DNA from 4 places in the Streptomyces sp. ALB3 genome. Region 4 is predicted to be linked to each of the others. Evidence: riboswitches for the same ligand, from Rfam matches in the RefSeq annotation. Region 4 holds a riboswitch; each other region holds the start of a gene.

Region 1 (5,214 bases), on a different contig from region 4:
ACAACCCGTACATGGAGGACGGCGGACACCGCCCACCGCCCGGCTGACCGGGCCCGGCCGCTCCTGCGGAGTACCGGGCCCGGTCGTCCACGGCCGCACCTGGGTCAGGCTGATGCCTCCGTCAGGTCCGCCAGCTGCCGCTCGGTCAGCCGGAGCCCGTCCACCGCCATCAGTGCGGGCAACTGCTCGACCGTACGCGCGGAGGCGATGGGCGCGGTCACGGTCGGCCGGGAGGCAAGCCAGGCCAGTGCGACCGTGGCGACCTCGGCGTCGTGCTCCCGGGCGGTCCTGTCGAGCGCCGCGAGCACCTTGCGTCCGCGCTCGGTCTCCAGGTGCTTGCCCGCGCCCTCGGCCCTCGCGCTCTCGACCGGGGCACCCGTCCGGTACTTGCCGGTGAGGAAGCCCGAGGCGAGGGCGAAGTAGGGGACGGCGGCGAGACCGGCGCGGGAGGCCGTGTCCTGGAGCGCGCCCTCGTAGGTGTCGCGCGAGACGAGGTTGTAGTGCGGCTGGAGCGCTACGTAGCGGGCCATGCCCTCGCGCTCGGAGAAGTCGAGGGAGGCCTGGAGCCGCTCCGGGCTGATGTTGGAGGCGGCGATCTCCCGCACCGTGCCGGCCTTCACCAGCTGGTCGAGCGCGGTGATGATCTCCTCGACGGGCACGCTCTCGTCGTCGAAGTGCGTGTAGTAGAGGTCGATGTGGTCGGTGCCGAGCCGGCGCAGCGACGCCTCGGCCGCCTCCTTGACCGTGGTGGGCGAGAGACCCTTGTACGCGGGGTGGGCGCCCACCTTGGTGGCGATGACGACATCGTCGCGGCGGGAGCGGGCCGCCAGCCACCTGCCGATGAGGGTCTCCGACTCACCGCCCTCGTTGCCCGGCACCCAGGCCGAGTACGAGTCGGCGGTGTCGATGAAGTTGCCGCCGGCCGCCACGTAGGCGTCGAGGACGGCGAAGGTCCGGTCCTCGTCCGCCGTCCAGCCGAAGACGTTGCCGCCGAGAGCGAGAGGGAAGACCTTGAGGCTCGAGGAACCGAGCGGGCGCAGAGAAGTCATACCCGGGGACAACCAGTCGGCTGAGGCGACTATTCCGGTTCGGCTGGACACGGTCCGGGAAGACCGCCTCCCCGGACGGACCGGCGGCCCTGACGTCGGGGGGTCGTGCGTCAGGGCCGCCGGGGTTCGGTGCGCCGGCTGCCGACGCGCGGGGTCTTCCGTACCGATCGGGCCTGCTCGGTACCGGGCCGGACGGAAGACCCCCGGGGACTCAGATGGTGAGGCCCTTGCCGCGCAGCCAGCTCATCGGGTCGACGCCCGTGCCGTCCGCGGTGTGGATCTCCAGGTGCAGGTGGGCACCGGTCACGTTGCCGGTCGCACCGACACGGCCGATCGTCTGGCCGGTGGTGACCCGCTGACCGGCGGTCACGTCCATCGAGGACTGGTGGCAGTACCAGACCTCCGTGCCGTCGTCGAGCTCCAGGACCGTGCGGTAGCCGTACGACCCGGAGTAGCCGGCGGACTTCACCGTACCGCTGTGCACGGCCTTGACCGGGGTGCCCGTCGGAGCCGCGAAGTCCAGCCCGGTGTGGTGGCCCGAGGACCACATCGAACCGGCCTGACCGTAGGTCGAGCTGATGTAGTACGACGAGGTCGGGACGGCGTAGCTGGCGGCGAGCTTCGCGAGACGCTCGGCCTCCGCCTTCTTCTTCGCCGCCTCTTCCGCCGCCTTCTTCTCCGCGGCGGCCTCGGCTTCGGCCTTGCTCTGCTGCTTCGCCGCCTGGACCGCGGCTGCCTCGACCGCCGCCTGCTCCTGTGCCGCCCTGGCCACGGCATCGGCTCCGGCCTGCTGCTGCTCGGCCTGCTGGAGGATGCGGGCGCGCAGCGCCTCCCCCGCGTCGGTGGTGCCCTGCTCGGCCTCGGCGGCGGTGATGCCCGCGGTGGTGAGCGGGGACGACGCGGCGACCGTCGCGTGGTCCGGGTCGGCGTCACCGGACATGAACGCGCCCACGCCGGGAAGGGACTTGGCGTCGGGGAGATTGTCCGCGATGGAATCGGGAAGGGAGATGGAGACGGGCGGCTTGCTCTGCGCGGTGGCCATGCCACCGGCTCCGACGGCCGCGATGACGCCGACACCGAGGACGGTGGAGCTACGGGCGAGACCGCGCTGCTTGGCTACACGGTGCCGGCCGCGTACGGGACGGACGGACTCCTCGGTGGGATTCCATTCGTCCCACGTCCTGTCCTCATCGGCGAGGCCGCCGGTCCTGAAGGATGACGGTGCCTCGGGGGCAGGCTGGTTGGACGCCACGTGGGCGCGCTCCTTTCCTTCCTTCTCGCCTACCGGGTTAGCTGACGGGTTCGGAGCAGGAAGGTCTCCTACGGGCCCCTTCGCCTCTCACGAGACACAGGTGCCCGATTCACCCCATGTAGGTGGTTCCCCGGTTCCCTTGCGGAATTCGGCGCTGCGCACGGTGCCGTCTCTTGCGACGGCGGCTACAACCGCGCTGCGTTATCGAACGTTAATAGACGACCGGGTCCGATTCCAAGCTGTTCCCACAGATCGTTGATGGCTCTGGCCCGGACTTTCAGGGACCAAAGGGGCTCAAACGGGCGAGTTGAGTACACCTCATTCGGCCATCACTTTCTGACGTTGTGTCAACTGTTATGCGCAGTGAGGTCCTTCGACTACCGACGGTCGCGACCGGTCATTCACTGTCCCGCCGCACGATCTTCACCGTCGTCCGGCGTTCCTGCTGTCCCCGCGCGGGGCGGCCGACCGCGAGGAGTGCCAGGTCGTCCGTGGACCGGCCACCGGTGTGCAGCCGTACGTCGTCGGTGAGCGCGGACAGGAGTTCGTCGGGTCCCGGGAAGAGGCGGCCGCGCAGCCGGGCCGCCGGGTCGTAGAAGACGCCCTTGGCGTCCCGCGCCTCGGAGAGACCGTCGGTGAACGCCAGGAACATCGCCCCGGCCGGCAGCGTCCACTCGTCCGACCGGTCCGGCCACGCGTCCAGGCCCATCCCGAGCGGCAGGGCGGGCACGGTGGGCGACAGCACGTCCAGCGCCCCGTCCTCGTGCAGCACGAGCGGCTCGGGGTGACCGCGGTTGACGACCCGCAGTGTGTCCGAACCCGCCGGGATCTCCGCCAGGACGGCGGTGACGAACCCCTCCATCGAGTCGAGCCCGCCCCGTCGCGAGCCCTCACGGGCCAGTGCCCGCTCCAGCCGCTGGACCACCCCCTCCAGCGACAGCTCCTGCTCGGCGGCCTCCCTGAACGCCCCGATCACGACGGCCACGGCCGCCACCGCGTCCAGCCCCTTGCCCCGCACGTCCCCGACGACCAGCCGCACCCCGAACGGCGTGTCCGCGACGGCGAACAGGTCACCGCCGACGAACTCGTCCGCCTGTGCCGCCTCGTACCGCGCCGCGACCAGCAGCCCGCCGATCCGGTCCTCGGGCGTCGGGAGCACCGCGCGCATCGCCGTCTCCGCGATCACCCGGGCCGAGGCCAGCTGCTCGTTCCCGCGGCGCACCACACGGTTGATGACCAGGGACAGCGCGGCGACGGTGACCAGGGTGAGCAGGTCGGTGACCGGCATCACCTCGGTGAGCACGCCGTCCGAGACACGGATGGCGAGCACGACGAGGATCGCGGCCGCCCCGATCCGGACGGTGCCCGCCAACGAGAAGAAGGGAGCGGCGATCAACGGGGCGGCGGCGAAGAGCGGGACGGCGGTGACCTGGGACGGCGTCGCGAGGTCGACGATCACGCCGACGCAGATCATCAGGGCGGGCAGCACGCGCACGAACCGCCGGGAACGGACGTTCCCCGCAGCGCCCCCTCGCCGTCCGTCCGGCTTCCCCACCTGTGCACTCCCACCTGGTCCACCCACGGCTGCGGACGGTACCGCGCCCCGTCCGGCCCGACCGGAGCCACGCCGCGCGGCGACCCGTCTTCGGCCGAGGAGAAGAGCGCCGGAGCCCCGTCCTCCGTGGGTCAGTCGGAGAACCGGTGCTGCGCGTGGATCGTCAGTGCGTCCCGTGCGGAGACGGCATGTCCGTCCCCGTACCGATCGTAGTTGCTCCCGGAGCGGAGACCCGTGACGTGCGTACCCGTGAGGCGCACGCGCCTGCCCGTGAGGCGCACGCGCGGGTTCCCCGGCCACCGACGGCAGAGGTACCGGCATACGACGGAGGCCCGGATCCTCGAAAGGATCCGGGCCTCCGTCTTCAGTAGCGGGGACAGGATTTGAACCTGCGACCTCTGGGTTATGAGCCCAGCGAGCTACCGAGCTGCTCCACCCCGCGCCGTTGTGATTGCAACTCTACGCCATCCCGGACGGTGCTCCGACCACGTCAGGCCACCGCTCGCCACCCCGCTCACCGCCCGGTGACCACCCCGCGTGCACCCGAGACGCCAACACACAGCGGTGCCCGCGTAGTTGCCGGGCACGGCGGCGTGCCCAAGAGTGTTGCCGCACCCCCCGAATCCCGTGTCATTCCTGCCTGAAGGGCTTCCGTAATGTCCACATCGCACAGACCCGCCCCGATTCACCCGGCCGCGCCGTCGCCCCTGCGCGTGTCCCTCGTCAGCGGAGCGTTCGGCGCCGTGTTCGGCTCACTGATCAGCGCCGCCGTCAACTACCTGGTCATCGGCGTGCCCGGCAGTGCCTCCGTCAACGCGCTCAACCACGGGATATCGGGCCTGTTCAGCGGATTCGCGGCCGGGTTCATCGGGCTCATGGTGCATCTGCGCAAGAGCGAGGCACCGGCCCTCCCGGTGCCGTCGCGGGAGGACACCGCGGCCACGCAGCAGGGATGAGCCCACCGCCGCGCCCCGGTCCGCACACGCCACCCCGTGCGAACCGGACGGGGCGGGGGCGCGGCACCCCGCGATTGCGGGGCTTCCTGAGCGGCGGGACTCTGGAGGAGCAAGCTTTCGGTGTTCGGTCCCGTCTGCGCGGCATCCCCAGTGTCGGCGCCGGCCCAGCAGCCTCACCCGATCCGATCGTGCCAGGGGAGGCCGGGCGCACCCGCGCTAGGAGACCACCATGGACGGCACCCTTCTCGAGTCGATGAGAACCGCTCTGCGGGGACCGGTCATCGGCCCGGACGACGAGGAGTACGGGCAGGCCCGCGCGGTCTACAACGCCATGATCGACAAGAAGCCGGCGGCGGTGGTCAAGTGCCACGACACGGCGGACGTCATGGCGGCGGTCGACTT
Region 2 (5,214 bases), on a different contig from region 4:
CATCGCCGCGCTCGACGCCGACGGGGCGCGCCTGCTCTTCGTCCACACGCTGCTGCAGAGCCCGGCAGCCGAGCTGTGCCTGGGTGGCGGAACGCACCGGCTCTGATCCCGCACGCTCACCGCGCGCATTCCTCGCCACCCGCGCACCCTCGTCACCGCGCTCCCTTCGTCACCCCGGCCCGAGAGGCCGGAAGAGAGGAAAGCCATGTCGGATCCGGAGTACTACGACCCCGAGTACTATGACCCGCTCACGCCGCGCAGGCCGAAGACCGGGGACACGCAGGAACGCCGGATGCCCCGGGGGCTCGTGATCCGGCTCATCGCCTACCTGGTCGCCGGGCACGTCGTCGCGGCCTTCCTCTTCCTGCTCTTCACCGTTGCCGGCAAGGGATGATCCCCGGCGTCACGCGCCGTCGACGAGGCGCTCGCGCAGCTTCGCACGGGTCTCGTCGCTGATCTTCAGACCGTCGCGGAGGTAGCGGTCCGTGCTGCCCCAGATCTCCGCGATGGTGGCGAACGCCGCGTCCAGGTACTCGGCGCGGGCGCCGAAGAGCGGGTTGAGCAGTTCCATCACCTCGTCGGACATTCCTGCCGACGACATGTCGCTGCGACGGACCTTGTAGCGGCGGTGCGCGTCGTTCGACTTGAGGTAGTCGGCCTCGATGGCCTCCTTCTCGACCCCGACCGCGAGCAGCGAGACGGCGACGGACAGGCCCGCCCGGTCCTTGCCGGCCGCGCAGTGCATAAGCGCCGGGACGCTGTCCTCGGCAAGTGCGTGCAGCACGCGGCTGTGTTCGGCGGTGCGGTCCCTGATGATCGAACGGTACGAGGCGATCATGCGCTCCGACCCCTTGCCGTCGGCGAGGATCGAGCGCAGCTGCTGGATGTTCCCGTCGCGCACCAGCCGCCAGAACTCCGCGCCGTCGGCCGGGTCGGACAGAGGGATGCTGACATTCCGGACACCGGGGAGTTCCACGTCGAGTCCGTCGAGTTTGTGGTCCGCCGCGTTGCGGAAATCGAAGATCGTGTGCAGGCCGAGCCCGGCGAGGAACGCGGCGTCGGCCTCGGTGGCGTGGGCGAGGTGGCCGCTGCGGTAGAGGCGTCCGTAGCGCACGGTGCGGCCGTCCACCGTCGGAAGCCCCCCGACGTCACGGAAGTTGCGGACACCGGTCAGGCTGACCTCTGTCGGCTCGGGGCCGACCGGCGGGACCTCTGGCAGCTGCGTCACAAGGGCTCCTGGGGTGTCGGGCGCCGGCGCCGCTCGCCGACGGGGGCACGCCCGCGACGATACGACACGGCTGCAGTGGGCATGTGTCTCGGTCGCCCTTCGAGGCGTCAGGGGTGGCAGCCATGACATGTCCGTATTGGTGTATTTAGGCGAACATGCCCTGCTTGTGCGGCAGATGGTGTGAGGTGGGTGAGCGGGATCATATCCGTGACGGTGCGTGGTGAAGGCGCCGACGGGTATTCCTGATGCCGTGCGGAAATCCAAGATCCCTTATCCACGGAGTGTGACGGGAATTCCGTACCGGAAATGAAGCATGGATTCCGGTACGCATTCCGCGGCTTGTTCGTGGGGACCCGGCTCGCTTACGGTCACGGTCAATCCGGACGGAACGCCTAATCCTGCCGCCGCCCGGAATCCGCACCGACTCACGTGTGGCAGGAGCGGGGGAACCAGGTAGGCCGCCGGCCGGAGGGATCCGGACGGCTCGGGGTCAAGTCGCGCACCGCGCGGCCGGGCAGCTCCAGTCCGAACCCGACAGCTCACCTCGCAGGCGCCGGAGAGGAATGCCCCATGCCCGCAAAAGGCAAGCACCGTCGTACGAAGACCGGCCCGATCTCCCGTGGCGTTCTTGCCGCAGGGACCGGCGGCGCCGTTCTCGCCCTTCCGCTGATCGGCGCCACCGGCGCCCACGCGGCGGAGCAGGCGGCACCGGCCGCCACGTCCGTCGCCGCGCACAGCGCCCCCGCGTCGGCGGCGAAGGCCACCCCGAAGACCTATTCCGTGGTCTCCGGCGACTACCTGGCCAAGATCGCGGCCGACCAGAAGGTCAAGGGCGGCTGGCAGAAGCTGTACCAGGACAACCGTGACGTCGTCGGCGAGAACCCGAGCCTGATCTTCCCGGGCATGAAGCTGACCCTCGCCGCCAAGGCGTCGGGACCGGCCGAGAAGCCCGCCGAGGCGGCTCCCTCGAAGGCGAAGTCCGCCGCCCCGGCCGAGAAGTCCGCGGCTCCGGCCGAGAAGGCCGCCGCCCCGGCCGAGAAGGCGGAGGAGAAGGCCGCGGCGACCACCGGATCCGGTGCCTCACAGAGCAGCGGCTCCGGCTACGTGAGCCCGGTCGAGAACGGCGGCGTCAGCACTCAGTACCGCGCCTCCGGCGCCAGCTGGTCCAGCGGCTACCACACGGGCTCCGACTTCCAGGCGGCCTCCGGCACCAGCGTCCGCTCCATCGGCCCGGGCACCGTGGTCTCCGCGGGCTGGAGCGGCTCGTACGGCAACGAGGTCGTCATCCAGCACACCGACGGCATGTACTCCCAGTACGCGCACCTGTCCTCCCTCGCGGTCTCGGCCGGACAGACGGTGACCGGCGGCCAGCAGATCGGCCTCTCCGGCTCCACCGGCAACTCCACGGGCCCGCACCTCCACTTCGAGGTCCGGACCGGCCCGAGCTACGGCTCGGACGTCGACCCGATCGCCTACCTGCGTTCGCACGGCGTCTCGATCTGAGGCACAGCACCTGACGGTGCGTGAAAGGGGCGGTGCGCTGCGGCGCACCGCCCCTCTCCTTATTCCGGCTTTACCAAAAACTGACCGGGTGGTCTTTCTCACCACCCGTCAACCCCTTATTACGGTCGCGTAGGTCACATTCGAGGGTGCAGGATAAGCCCTTGTGGCAGACGATTCGAGAAACAGACAACGAGGCACCATCGGGTCGTACGCAGCGATCGGCGACAGCTTCACCGAAGGGGTCGGGGACCCGGGCCCCGGCGGGACGCTCGTCGGCTGGGCGGACCGGCTAGCGGTCCTCCTCGCGGACCAGCTCCCCGTCCCCGGTGCGGTGGTGGGCCCCGCGGACGACACGCACGGAAATTTCCGGTACGCCAATCTCGCCGTACGCGGACGCCTCCTCGACCAGATAGTCGAGGAACAGGTCCCCCGCGCCAAGGAGCTGGCACCTGACCTGGTGAGCTTCTGCGCGGGCGGGAACGACATCCTGCGTCCCGGTTCGGACCCGGACGACGTGGCGGAACGCTTCGAGCGCGCGGTAGCCGAGCTCACGCAGGCGGTCGGCACCGTCATGGTCACCACCGGCTTCGACACCCGTGGGATCCCCGTGCTCAAGCATCTGCGGGGCAAGATCGCCATGTACACCGCACACGTGCGGTCCATCGCGGACCGCTACGACTGCCCGGTGCTGGACCTGTGGTCCCTGCGGTCCGTGCAGGACAGGCGGGCCTGGGACAACGACCGGCTGCACCTCTCCGCGGAGGGGCACACCCGGGTCGCGCTGCGCGCCGCCCAGGTGCTCGGGCTCGACGTACCGGCCGACCCCGATCAGGTGTGGCCTCCGCTGGCGCAGCGTGGAGCACTCGAGGTCCGGCGCGACGACATCCAGTGGGCGCGTGAGTACCTGGTCCCGTGGATCGGCCGCCGACTGCGGGGCGAGTCCTCCGGGGACCACGTCGCGGCCAAACGGCCCGATCTGCTGCCGCTCTGACCTGCCGTCCGCCGAGGCGCGTCAGCGGGTGACGAGGGGGGTGGGGTGCCGGGCGGTCCGCGTCCGCCCGGAGCGGGCTCACGCGCCGGGCGGGCGGACACCCGCTCCAGCACACCGCCCGCGAGCCCCCTGGGGGACGCAAGCCGCGTCCGGCGGCCTCAGGCGGTCAGGACCTCGTGGTCGATGCCGAGTTCGCGGGCGAGGGCCTCTTCCGTCCACTGCAGCATGGTGGCCCGGGAGAGCGGACCGGCGTACGAGGTCATCTGGACGGCCAGCCCGTCCAGGAGGGCTGTCAGCCGCCAGGCCACGGACATCGGATCCTCGCAGTGGAACTCACCCGCCGCCGCGCCCTCCTCGATGACCTCGGCCAGCTCCGCCTTCCACTGCTGGTCGAGGTCTCCGGCCACGTCGCGCAGCACCGGATCACGCAGGGAGGACGCCCAGCCCTCGATCCACAGCCGCCACCCCTTGGCCTGCCCGGTCGGCGCGTACCAGCGGACGGCCGCCCTGAGCCGGCGGACCGCGCTGGTACGGCGGGTCAGCAGCTTGCGAAGATGGGCGAGATCGGCTTCCGCGGCGTAGGCGAACGCGGCGGCGACCAGCTTCTCCTTGGACGAGAAGTGGTACAGCACCAGGGCGTTGCTCACCCCGAGAACAGCGGCCACATCGGCGATCCGGACCGCGGAGACGCCGCGCACCTCGATCTGCTCGACGGCAGCGCGCAGGAGCTCTTCACGACGCTCCGCCACGCTCAGCCGTACTCTTGCCACCCGGTTACCTTAGCCAACGCCGTGGACGTGGCCGCCGCCCCGGTCCCCGGCCTCCACCGGCACCACCCGAACCGCTCCGCCATGACCGGCAGCCGGGCCGCGGCGAGCACCCCGGACGCGGAATCCTGCGGAGTGTGTGGACGTTGGAGTCGGCATGACGGACTTCGAACCAGGGCGCGCGGCGCTGCTCCGCATCCTCGGGGAGTACGACGGCGGGGTGCCCGTCACGCTCAAGCCGGACGGCAGGCCCCGGCTGTCCAACGTGCATCACGCCTACTACCCCGAAGGCGGGCTGATCCGTGCGTCCGTCACCGAAGGCCGGGCGAAGACCCGCGACCTTCGCCGGGATCCGCGAGCGAGCCATCACGCGCTGGACCGTCGCCGACGGGGTGACGGTTCAGGACGCGGAGTGGTCCTGACCCTGCGGATCGACCACGTCCACGGCCGGCCGGCCGCCTGACGCGGCACCTCCTGCGGGACGGCCGCGGGAGTGCGCCCCGGGACGCACCCTCCCCGGTCGGACTCCCGCCCCGCCGAACCTCCCGACCATAATGAGAAGACCGACTCCCTCAGGAGATGCTGTGACCGGCGCCGACCACCAGTCCTCGCTTCGTACCCGACTCCGCTCGCTGCGCCCCGACGCCTTCGGAGCGGACCCGGCCGGAGCCCGGATGGAGCGGATCCGCCGCTCGCCCAACTTCGCCGACGGAGTGTTCCAGAAC
Region 3 (5,214 bases), on a different contig from region 4:
GGCGACGCGACCGCGGAGACTCCGGAGGACGTCCGCGCGCACTGGCTGCGGACGAAGGCCGTCGAGAAGCAGCGCGCGTCGGTCACCGACGGGGTGCCGCTCGGCCAGCCCGGCCTGGCGCTGGCGGCCAAGCTGGGCAGCAGGGCCCGTGCCGCGGGACTCGGCACCGCGCTGCCCGAGGGCGACGGGGTCGGCTACCGGCTCCTCGCCCTCGCGGTACGGGCCGAGCAGGACGGCACCGACCCCGAGGCCGCCCTGCGGGCCGCCGCCCGCGCCTACCGGGACGCGATCCGGGCGGCGGAAGGACTCGGGACCGGCCCGGATAGCGTCGAGGAGTGAACGACAGCCCCGGAACGGCCTCCACGCCCGACGCAGCGCCCGAACTCTTCACCTGGGAGTTCGCCACCGACCCCTACCCCGCCTACGCGTGGCTCCGTGAGCACAGCCCCGTGCACCGCACGGCCCTGCCGAGCGGTGTCGAGGCCTGGCTGGTGACCCGGTACGCCGACGCCAAGCAGGCCCTCGCCGACACCCGGCTCTCCAAGGACCCGGCCCACCACGCGGGGTCGGCGCAGGCCAAGGGCAGGACCGGCATCCCCGGGGAGCGCAAGGCGGAGCTGATGACGCATCTGCTGAACATCGACCCACCGGACCACACCCGGCTGCGCCGGCTCGTGTCCAAGGCGTTCACCCCGCGCCGGGTCGCGGAGTTCGCGCCCCGGGTGCAGGAGCTGACCGACCACCTCATCGACGCCTTCGTCGAGGAGGGGAAGTCGGACCTCATCCACGACTTCGCCTTCCCCCTCCCCATCTACGCGATCTGCGACCTGCTCGGCGTGCCGCGCGAGGACCAGGACGACTTCCGTGACTGGGCGGGCATGATGATCCGGCACGGCGGGGGGCCGCGCGGCGGGGTGGCCCGATCGGTCAAGAAGATGCGCGGCTATCTCGCCGAACTCATCCACCGCAAGAGGGAGGATCCCGGTGACGACCTGATCTCCGGGCTGATCCGGGCGAGCGACCACGGTGAGCACCTCAGCGAGAACGAGGCCGCCGCCATGGCGTTCATCCTCCTCTTCGCCGGTTTCGAGACGACGGTGAACCTCATCGGCAACGGCGTCTACGCGCTGCTGCGCAACCCGTCCCAGCGCGAGCGTCTGGAACGCTCGCTGGCCGCCGGTGAGACGGAGCTGCTCGCCACGGGCGTCGAGGAGCTGCTGCGCTACGACGGACCGGTGGAGCTCGCGACCTGGCGCTACGCCACCGAGCCCGTGACCCTGGGCGGTCAGGACATCGCGGCGGGGGACCCCGTGCTCGTGGTGCTGGCCGCCGCCGACCGGGACCCGGAGAGATTCCAGGATGCGGACACCCTGGATCTCGCGCGGAGTGACAATCAGCACCTCGGCTACGGGCACGGCATCCACTACTGCCTGGGGGCGCCGCTGGCCCGGCTGGAGGGCAGGGTGGCCCTGGCCACCCTGCTGCGACGCCTCCCCGACCTGCGGCTCGCCGCGGAACCTGCCGATTTGCGATGGCGCGGGGGGTTGATCATGCGTGGACTGCGCACGCTTCCTGTGGAGTTCGATCCCGGCCATCCGGTGGCAGAAGGTGACAGACTGTCAACTCCGTGACTTTCACGTGATCTCCGCTGCATCGACTTGTGACACACGTTCGAGTAGGGCTAGGTTCACCGTTCGACTCACCCGTCACATGTCAGTCACACGGAAGGCAATCCCATGGGCTCCGCGACCGGCAGACACCGTCGCCCTCGCCAGGCACCCGCCATCGTCGTCGCCGCAGGCGTCACGGGATCGGCCATCGCCATCCCGCTGCTCGGTGCGGGCGGCGCGCAAGCCGCCGACGCGTCGACCTGGGACCGGGTCGCCGAATGCGAGAGCGGCGGCATGTGGAGTGCCGACCTCGGCAACGGCTACTACGGCGGACTGCAGTTCTCGCAGGAGACGTGGTCGGCGTACGGCGGCACGGCCTACGCGCCGCGGGCGGACCTCGCGAGCCGCTCGCAGCAGATCGCGGTGGCGGAGAAGCTGCTGGACGCCAAGGGCCCCCAGGCGTGGGTCAGCTGCTCCGTGATCTCCGGGCTCGCCCTGGACGAGGGGCTGCCCGGCGTCGACCCGGGCGGCGAGCCGTCCGCCGAGCCCTCGGACACCGCGACCCCGTCCGAAACCCCCTCCTCCGAAGCGACGGACGCCGCCGGCGCGCCGGACGGGGCGGACGACTCCGCCGCGAAGGACGAGGCGGACGGGAAGGCGCCCGCCGGCGCGGCGGACCGGGAGGACGAGGCGAGCGGGAGCGGCGCGTCGCCGTCCGCCACCCCGTCCCCCGAAGCCTCCGGGACGCCCGGTGCGTCGAAGGACGACGGCGCGAAGGGCGGGAAGCACCGCGGTACACCGGCCCCCGAGGCGAGCGCGGAGGCGGAGCCGGGTGACGGGCGCGAGTCCGGCCGCCACGCCTCGCGCGGCGACTCCGGGGGGCGCCAGGGCGCGGACGGGACGTACACCGTCCGCGAGGGCGACAACCTCTGGGCGATCGCCGACGCGCAGGAACTCCCCGGTGGCTGGACCACGCTCTACGAGGCCAACAAGGACGAGCTGGGCTCCGACCCCGACCTGATCCTTCCCGGCCAGAACCTGGACCTCGGCCTCGCGGCCGACACGTCGAAGGCGCAGTCCGAGGAGCAGTCGCAGGCGCAGCCCGAGGGGCAGCCGGAGACCGCCGGCGCCAACTGACCCGAAGCGGGAAAACACCCCGAAACGGGGGGCAGTTCAGAGGCCTATGTCCACTTATGCGTAAGTGAGACATGGGTCTCTTTGCTTCAACTGGGGCGCTCTGCCCGTCCGGTCCGTCCGCATTGGCTCCGACCTGCGAAAACCACGCTCCGTGCTGGGTCATTAGGGACTGATCAACCGTTATGTCCATCTTTGAATGTGGGGGTTGGGTGTGATTACGGTCGGAGCCGCTCGCACCGCGGGCACCTTCGACCGTCACGCCGAATCCTGCCGTCGGCCGAAGGGGACCGACGCGTAAAGCGCCGTAGGCAGGAGCGGGGGACCCAGGTAAGTGCCGGACCCGGCCGTCGGACGACGGACCGGGAGCGGCTAGGGGTGAAGGCGTCCGTGATCGCGGACGGCCGGGCGACTCACAGCCCGAACCCGACAGCTCACCTCGTAGGCGTCGGTGAGGAGAACCATGCTGCTTTCCAGCAAGGGCAAGCACCGTCGCCCGTCCAAGGCCGTTCGTATCGCGACCCTGGCCGGTGTCACCGGTGCCGCCGTCGCCGTGCCGCTCATGGGTGCGACGGGCGCTTCCGCCGCCTCCGTCGAGACCTGGGACGCCGTCGCCCAGTGCGAGTCCGGTGGCAACTGGTCCATCAACACCGGCAACGGGTACTACGGCGGCCTGCAGTTCTCGCAGTCCAGCTGGGCGGCGGCCGGTGGCACGCAGTACGCCTCCCGTGCCGACCTGGCCACCAAGGGCCAGCAGATAGCCGCGGCCGAGAAGCTCCTCGACCTCCAGGGTCCCGGTGCCTGGGCCTGCGCGGGTGCCGGCGGCCTGACGGACGACGGTGTGGACCCGGGTGTCGACACCGGCTCCGGGAAGAACGGCGACACCGCGCCGGAGGCCGCGCCGGAGCGCAAGGCCGAGCAGCCCACCACGCGCAGCGAGAAGCGGACCGCCCCCGAGAAGACCGTCACCACCCCGACCGGGGAGAAGGTCGAGAAGGGTGACGGCGAGTACAAGGTGAAGGCCGGCGACACGCTCAGCAAGATCGCCGACGCGGAGAAGGTCAAGGGCGGCTGGGAGAAGCTGTTCGACCTGAACGACGACATCGTCGACAAGGCCGACCTGATCTTCCCGGGCCAGCAGCTCCACCTGAAGTAGCCGGAAGCGGCCCGGGGTCCTCCTCCGCCCCGTGGCACCGCTCCGGAGTTCCGGCCCGGCGCGCCGACCCCCCGCGCGCCGGGCCGGAGCCGTGTCCGGCACCCGCCGGGCGGCGCGCCTCGGTGGGCCCACCGAGGCGCGAGCGTTCAATTGTTGTGGTTACTTGCCAGTAGAATTCTGGAGCTTTGCCCGGAATGTGGGTCCTTGAGTCCTTTTTCGTCCCACGGGACGGGCGGACGGCCGACGGAGCGGGCCGGGCCGGTTAGGCTCGTGGCGCAAGGCCACAGTGACCCTGCACAACCAGTGTCAGATCCCAGAAGGAGATGCCTCGTGCCGTCCATCGACGTCGTCGTAGCCAGGGAAATCCTCGACTCCCGGGGCAACCCCACGGTCGAGGTCGAGGTTGGCCTCGACGACGGCAGCACGGGACGTGCTGCTGTTCCGTCCGGCGCCTCCACCGGTGCGTTCGAGGCCATCGAGCTTCGCGACGGTGACCCCAACCGCTACCAGGGCAAGGGCGTCGAGAAGGCCGTCCTCGCCGTGATCGAGCAGATCGGCCCGGAGCTCGTCGGTTACGACGCCACCGAGCAGCGCCTCATCGACCAGGCGATGTTCGACCTGGACGCGACCGAGAACAAGGGCTCCCTCGGTGCGAACGCCATCCTCGGTGTCTCGCTCGCCGTGGCGCACGCCGCGTCGGAGGCCTCCGACCTCCCGCTCTTCCGCTACCTCGGCGGCCCGAACGCGCACCTGCTGCCCGTTCCGATGATGAACATCCTGAACGGCGGCTCGCACGCCGACTCCAACGTGGACATCCAGGAGTTCATGATCGCGCCGATCGGCGCCGAGTCCTTCTCCGAGGCCCTTCGCTGGGGCGCGGAGATCTACCACACGCTGAAGAAGGTCCTCAAGACCAAGGGCCTGTCCACCGGTCTCGGCGACGAGGGCGGCTTCGCCCCCAACCTCGAGTCCAACCGCGCCGCCCTCGACCTCATCATCGAGGCCGTCAAGGAGGCCGGCTACGTCCCGGGCCGCGACATCGCGCTCGCGCTCGACGTCGCCGCGTCCGAGTTCTACAAGGACGGCGTCTACGAGTTCGAGGGCAAGTCCCGCTCGGCCGCCGAGATGACCGAGTACTACGAGGAGCTCGTCTCCGCGTACCCGCTGGTCTCCATCGAGGACCCGCTGTACGAGGACGACTGGGCCGGCTGGAAGGTCATCACCGACAAGCTCGGCTCCAAGGTGCAGATCGTCGGTGACGACCTGTTCGTCACCAACCCCGAGCGCCTCGCCCGCGGCATCGAGGAGGGCTCG
Region 4 (5,214 bases):
TCGTCGTACCCGGCTCGGCGTCGAGGGTCAGCTGGTCGAAGCCGGTGACCTCGGCGTGCAGCGGCCAGCTCCCACGGGGGGCGGGGGGCGCGGCGGCAGGCGTGGCGTCCGCGGGCTGCCGCGGGCCGGGCTCCTCGACGGTGGGGCGCGGGCTCCCGGCGGAGCGGGGCGCGCCCGCCCAGCGTCCGCGCAGGGCGACGAGCACCGCCATGGCGATGGCCAGCAGGAGCAGGGAGACGGATGTGGCGGCCTCCGGGGAGTCCTGGAGCAGCAGATACACCTGCAGGGGCAGGGTCTGCGTGGTGCCCGGCAGGTTGCCGGCGAAGGTGATGGTCGCACCGAACTCGCCCAGGGCCCGCGCCCAGGTCAGCGCCGCGCCCGCGGCCAGGCCGGGGGTGACCATCGGCAGCGTGACGGTGAAGAAGACGCGCACCGGAGAGGCTCCCAGGGAGGCGGCCGTCTCCTCGTAGCGGATGTGCAGGCCGCCCAGGGCCCCCTCCAGGCTGATGACGAGGAACGGCATCGCGACGAAGGTCGCCGCGAGGACCGCGCCCGAGGTGTGGAACGGCAGGGTGAGGCCGAAGGTGTCCTCCAGCCAGGGTCCGAGTAGCCCGCGACGCCCGAACGCGAGCAGGAGCGCCACCCCGCCGACGGTCGGTGGCAGCACCATGGGCAGCAGCACGAGCGAGCGCACCAGGGCCTTGCCGGGGAAGTCGACGCGGGCCAGCAACCAGGCCAGGGGCACACCCAGCACGAGCGAGAGCCCGAGAGCCCAGGCGGAGACCAGCAGCGACAGCTTCAGGGCCCTCGTGGTGCCGGGGCTCGCCAGATGGGTGCCGAGTTCGCCCCACGACGTGCGCGCCAGGATGCCGGCCAGGGGCAGCATCAGGAACACCACGGCGAGCAGTGCGGGCATCACCAGAGTCAGCGGGGCGCGCGGGCGCGACGGGCGGCTGCGGAGCTGTCTCATCGCGTCTCCCTCGCGCCCGGCCAGGTCGTCATGGTGTCTGGAAACCCGCGTCCTGGAGGATCCCCTGTGCCCGGGGAGTGGACAGCCAGGAGACGAACGCGGCGGCGGCCCCGGCGTTCCGGGACGACTTCAGGGTCGCGGCCGGATAACTCGCGATGGCGTTCTGAGCGTCGGGGATGTCGACCGCGTCGACCTTGTCGGCGGCAGCGGCGGCGTCCGTCCTGTAGACGAGGCCGGCGTCCGCCTCACCCAGCTCGACCTTGCTGAGGACGGCGCGGACGCTGGGCTCCTGGGAGACCGGCTTCACGTCGATCCCCTGGGAGTCGAGTATCTGTTCGCCGTAGCGCCCGACCGGCACCTCGGGCGCGGCCAGAACCACCTTGAGCGCGGGATCGGCAAGATCCGTGAGGCCGCCGATCTTCTCGGGGTTTCCTTCTCCTGTGGCGATGACCAGGCGGTTCTTCGCGATGACCGCCGGCTTCCCGGTGTCCGCGGCCAGCCCGTCCATGGTCCTGGTGTCGGCGGTGACCAGTGCGTCCGCGGGCGCGCCCTGTCCGACCTGGGCGGCCAGCTCCTGCGACCCGGCGAAGGAGAACGTCACCTTCGTCCCGGGGTGCTCCTTCTCGTAGGCGGCGCCGGCGGTCGCGAAGACGTCGGTCAGTGAGGACGCGGCCAGCACGGTGAGCTCGGTCCCCGCCGCCGCGGACCCCTCGTCCTCGCCGTCGCTGCCGCACGCGGCCAGAGTGGCGAGCGCGAGCCCCGACAGGACCGCGGCGCCCGCCCGGCGGCCGGTGAGTGTGAGAAACATCTGGACAACTCCTCGGTGTGAGCCGCCGCTCGCGGGCGGCGTGCCCCTCAGGTGCGGTCGATGTGGACGCTGGTCGACTTCACGCGGGCCGTGGCCCGCATGCCGACCTCCAGTCCGAGCTCCTCCACGGCTTCCCTGGTCAGCAGCGAGACGAGACGGTGCGGGCCGGCCTGGATCTCGACCTGGGCCGCGACGTCGCCGAGTTTCACCGCGGTGACGATGCCCGGGAAGGCGTTGCGCGCCGAGGTGTACGGGACCTCGTCCTCGCCGGGACCGGCCTGGGCGACCTCGACCGAGAAGGCGGCCAGATCGCCGCCGTCGATGAGGCGCCGCCCGCTCTCGTCGCGATGGGTCGCGACCCGGCCGGCATCCGCCCAGCGGCGGGCGGTGTCGGGGCTCACGCCGAGCAGACGCGCCGCCTGCCCGATGGTGTAGGACTGCATGTGCGACACCGTATGCGTCTGCCATTGGCATTTACAAGGCTTTAATGTCCTTGACCTGGCAGATGCGGTGTTGTGGTGGGGTGGCTCACCCGTGAGGGCGGCGAGGTCGGCTCCTCGGCGGCGGTGTCGTGAGTGGTGTGCGTGCCGGGACGTCGCGGTCGGCGACATCCCGGCCGGGGGCGTGTCGACCGCGACGCCCCGGCGCGCACGGACTCGCGGTCCGCGACGGAGGCCGCACGGCGCGGGCCGGCGACACCGGAGGCGGCTGGACGAGCGAGCCGCACGCGTGGACCGGCTGGGTCCCTCACCCGGAGCGCCGCTCGGGACCGCTCGGCCACCGCAGTCCCCCGGTCGCCGCCGCGGCCGTCATCAGTGCGGCATCCAGCTGAGCTTGCCTCCGCCCACCCATCGGACGACAGCCGGGTCGTCGAGGTCGTGGACCGGGATGCCGGCCGCGGCGGCCGCGATCAGGACGTCCGTCATGGCGGTCGCGCTTCCGATCACCTCACCGTCGATCTCCACGATGCGGAAGGGCGGATCGCCGGGCTGCACGGGCAGGACGGTGATCCGCGGGGCCGATGCGTAAGGGCTGTCAGTCATACGCGGATCGGTTCCACGGGAAGACTCCCGGTATGCCCCTGCGTGATAGTTGTGAGTCGTATGCCCGATTTGCAGTACTTCTTGGAATTGATCCCGTAATCCATAAAAAGCCATTTCGTGCGACCTGGGGTCCTTCGCGTGGGAGCAAAACGCCCGAATCGGACTCCGTGACCAGCGTCACTTCCCGGGGGCCGACGTGGCGGTGTGCCGACCGGTTCCCTTCTGCGCCAAGAGGAATGGGGAACGCCGTGTGCGGTGGATTACATGAATTCCCGTAAATCGATCTTGTCAATGAATTGTGATCACTCCGGCGAGCTTGTTCCTTTCCCTATTTCTCGCTTACGGTCACCATCACTCCGGGCGGAACGCCGAATCCTGCCGCCGTCCGGTTACCCGACCACTTCTCGTACGGCAGGAGCGGGGGACCCAAGTAAGCGCCGATCCGGTTTCCGGAGCGGCTCGGGGTGAAGTCGCAGCAGCTTGCGGCCGGGCATCTCCAGCCCGAACCCGACAGCTCACTTCGCAGGCGACGGAGAGGAATCCAGCATGCCCGAAAACGGTAAGCACCGTCGTTCCAGGACCAGTTCGCTGACCCGCGGCATCATCGCCGTGAGCACGGGCGGAGCCGCCCTGGCCCTCCCCGTGCTCGGTGCGACCAGCGCCTTCGCGGCCCCGGCCCAGCCGGCCGCCGTCGAAAAGGCCGCGACGTCGACTGCCGCGTCCGGCAAGGGAATTGCCGCACAGAAGGCCGAGTCCGCCACCTATTCCGTGATCTTGGGTGACACGCTCGCCAAGATCGCCCGCGAGCATTCCGTGAGCGGTGGCTGGAAGGCCCTGTACGAGGACAACGAGAAGGTGGTCGGAGGAAACCCCGACCTGATTCACCCCGGCCTGAAGCTGGTTATCGGCGGTAAGGCCGATGACACGTCGGCGGACAAGGCCGAAAAGGCCGAATCGAAGGCTTCCGCCTCCTCCGACCGTGCCGAGGAGAGCGCTGACCGCGCCGACCGCTCGGAGCGCGCGAGCACCACCGTCGCCGCCGAGGGCGCCCCCGCCGCCGAAGCGGCTCCTGCCGCCGAGCCGGTCGCGTACACCGACGACCTCGACGGCTGGATCAAGGAGTCGCTGGCCGTCATGGCCGAGCACGGCATCCCCGGCAGCTACGAGGGCATCCACCGCAACATCATCCGCGAGTCCGGTGGCAACCCGCAGGCCATCAACAACTGGGACTCGAACGCCGCTGCCGGCATCCCGTCGAAGGGCCTGCTGCAGGTCATCGACCCGACCTTCGAGGCCTACCACGTGCCCGGCACGTCGACCGACAGCTACGACCCGGTCGCCAACATCACGGCCGCGTGCAACTACGCCGCGGACCGGTACGGGTCGATCGACAACGTCTTCGGTGCCTACTGAGTCCTCGCGGGCGCGGGACCGCCGACGCGCGGACGTGTGACGGAGGGACAGAGCTGACGGGTGGTACGGGTTCGGCGGAACCCGTACCACCCGTCGGCCGTTTCCGGCCCGGTTCGTGTCCGAGGACCGCCGAATGGCCGTGTCACGGCGGTCGGCGCCCCGGGCGACGGGCCGGGTGACTGGTCTCGTACAGGTTCGTCGTCCATACTGCCCGCCGTGGAGCAGCGCATAGATTCGAACACCCAGCCCGAGTTCGCCGCGGGGACAGACCCGGCGTACATCCCCGGCCTGACGGCCCCTGCCCCCGCGCGGACGGAGGCGGGAGCGGAGACGGAGGAGCCCGGTGCGACCCCGGAGACCGAGGCAGCGGAGGTGCTCGCCGAGGGGGCGGCCGAGGAGGCCGGGGACGGGGCCCCGGACGGCGGGACGGCCCCTGACGCCGGGTCCGTCCAGGACGCCGGGGCGGTGCGCGAGGAGACGGAGGGCGAAGGCCCTGTCTTCGAGGTCAGCGACCGCCGCGGATCCATCAGGGTGGACGCCGCAGGTGTCCGCTTCCGGCTCGACGACCAGGAGGCGGAGTTCGACTGGACCGAGATCGGCGCGGTCGAGGTCAGGACCGCCCGCTTCGGGCGCCGGTTCACCGTGACCGTCCATCTGTCGAGCCGCCGGTGGTTCAACGCCGAGGTCGAGGCGGGTTCGCGGAGCGACCTCAAGAAGTGGACGGTGGAACTGGACGAGGCACTGGACGCCCACTTCGAAGAGGCCTGACCTCCTCGGCGGCCGCAGTCGCGCACCGGGCCGCCCGCCGGCCCGGTGCGCGACATGCCTGACGCCTGCCTGACGCCTGCCTGACGGCGCCCGTGACGGGGCCTCAGGGCGCGGCGGTCGTGCCGAGCACCACCGACCGCGTCAGGTGGCGCGGCCGGTCGGGATCGAGGCCGCGGGCAGCCGCGCGGGCGACCGCGAGCCGCTGGACCCGG

What was found. A riboswitch is a leader RNA that binds a small molecule or an ion and turns the genes downstream of it on or off. The one in region 4 is predicted to bind cyclic di-AMP.
Region 1: another riboswitch for cyclic di-AMP. It lies ahead of ACHFIV_RS33065 (M23 family metallopeptidase); the one in region 4 lies ahead of ACHFIV_RS07825 (transglycosylase SLT domain-containing protein).
Region 2: another riboswitch for cyclic di-AMP. It lies ahead of ACHFIV_RS11060 (M23 family metallopeptidase); the one in region 4 lies ahead of ACHFIV_RS07825 (transglycosylase SLT domain-containing protein).
Region 3: another riboswitch for cyclic di-AMP. It lies ahead of ACHFIV_RS28750 (transglycosylase family protein); the one in region 4 lies ahead of ACHFIV_RS07825 (transglycosylase SLT domain-containing protein).

What each region holds. Positions count from the first base shown of each region.
Region 1 covers NZ_JBISCE010000046.1:662,512-667,725, reverse strand. The annotation lists gene ACHFIV_RS33075 (PrsW family intramembrane metalloprotease) at 1-47, shown strand, start outside; gene ACHFIV_RS33070 (aldo/keto reductase) at 105-1,049, opposite strand; gene ACHFIV_RS33065 (M23 family metallopeptidase) at 1,261-2,301, opposite strand; cyclic di-AMP (ydaO/yuaA leader) riboswitch at 2,313-2,465, opposite strand; gene ACHFIV_RS33060 (PP2C family protein-serine/threonine phosphatase) at 2,699-3,796, opposite strand; tRNA gene ACHFIV_RS33055 (tRNA-Met) at 4,225-4,298, opposite strand; gene ACHFIV_RS33050 (hypothetical protein) at 4,513-4,812, shown strand; gene ACHFIV_RS33045 (FAD-binding oxidoreductase) at 5,042-5,214, shown strand, end outside.
Region 2 covers NZ_JBISCE010000009.1:121,311-126,524, forward strand. The annotation lists gene ACHFIV_RS11045 (helix-turn-helix domain-containing protein) at 1-106, shown strand, start outside; gene ACHFIV_RS11050 (DUF6126 family protein) at 206-394, shown strand; gene ACHFIV_RS11055 (tyrosine-protein phosphatase) at 404-1,228, opposite strand; cyclic di-AMP (ydaO/yuaA leader) riboswitch at 1,637-1,794, shown strand; gene ACHFIV_RS11060 (M23 family metallopeptidase) at 1,799-2,731, shown strand; gene ACHFIV_RS11065 (SGNH/GDSL hydrolase family protein) at 2,895-3,722, shown strand; gene ACHFIV_RS11070 (TetR/AcrR family transcriptional regulator) at 3,881-4,492, opposite strand; gene ACHFIV_RS11075 (pyridoxamine 5'-phosphate oxidase family protein) at 4,647-4,952, shown strand; gene ACHFIV_RS11080 (MBL fold metallo-hydrolase) at 5,074-5,214, shown strand, end outside.
Region 3 covers NZ_JBISCE010000044.1:36,926-42,139, reverse strand. The annotation lists gene ACHFIV_RS28765 (nucleoside triphosphate pyrophosphohydrolase) at 1-339, shown strand, start outside; gene ACHFIV_RS28760 (cytochrome P450) at 336-1,631, shown strand; gene ACHFIV_RS28755 (transglycosylase family protein) at 1,737-2,747, shown strand; cyclic di-AMP (ydaO/yuaA leader) riboswitch at 3,038-3,207, shown strand; gene ACHFIV_RS28750 (transglycosylase family protein) at 3,208-3,900, shown strand; gene eno (phosphopyruvate hydratase) at 4,231-5,214, shown strand, end outside.
Region 4 covers NZ_JBISCE010000008.1:207,470-212,683, forward strand. The annotation lists gene ACHFIV_RS07805 (ABC transporter permease) at 1-970, opposite strand, end outside; gene modA (molybdate ABC transporter substrate-binding protein) at 999-1,778, opposite strand; gene ACHFIV_RS07815 (molybdopterin-binding protein) at 1,826-2,221, opposite strand; gene ACHFIV_RS07820 (hypothetical protein) at 2,591-2,821, opposite strand; cyclic di-AMP (ydaO/yuaA leader) riboswitch at 3,206-3,365, shown strand; gene ACHFIV_RS07825 (transglycosylase SLT domain-containing protein) at 3,368-4,234, shown strand; gene ACHFIV_RS07830 (hypothetical protein) at 4,451-5,002, shown strand; gene ACHFIV_RS07835 (SIS domain-containing protein) at 5,106-5,214, opposite strand, start outside.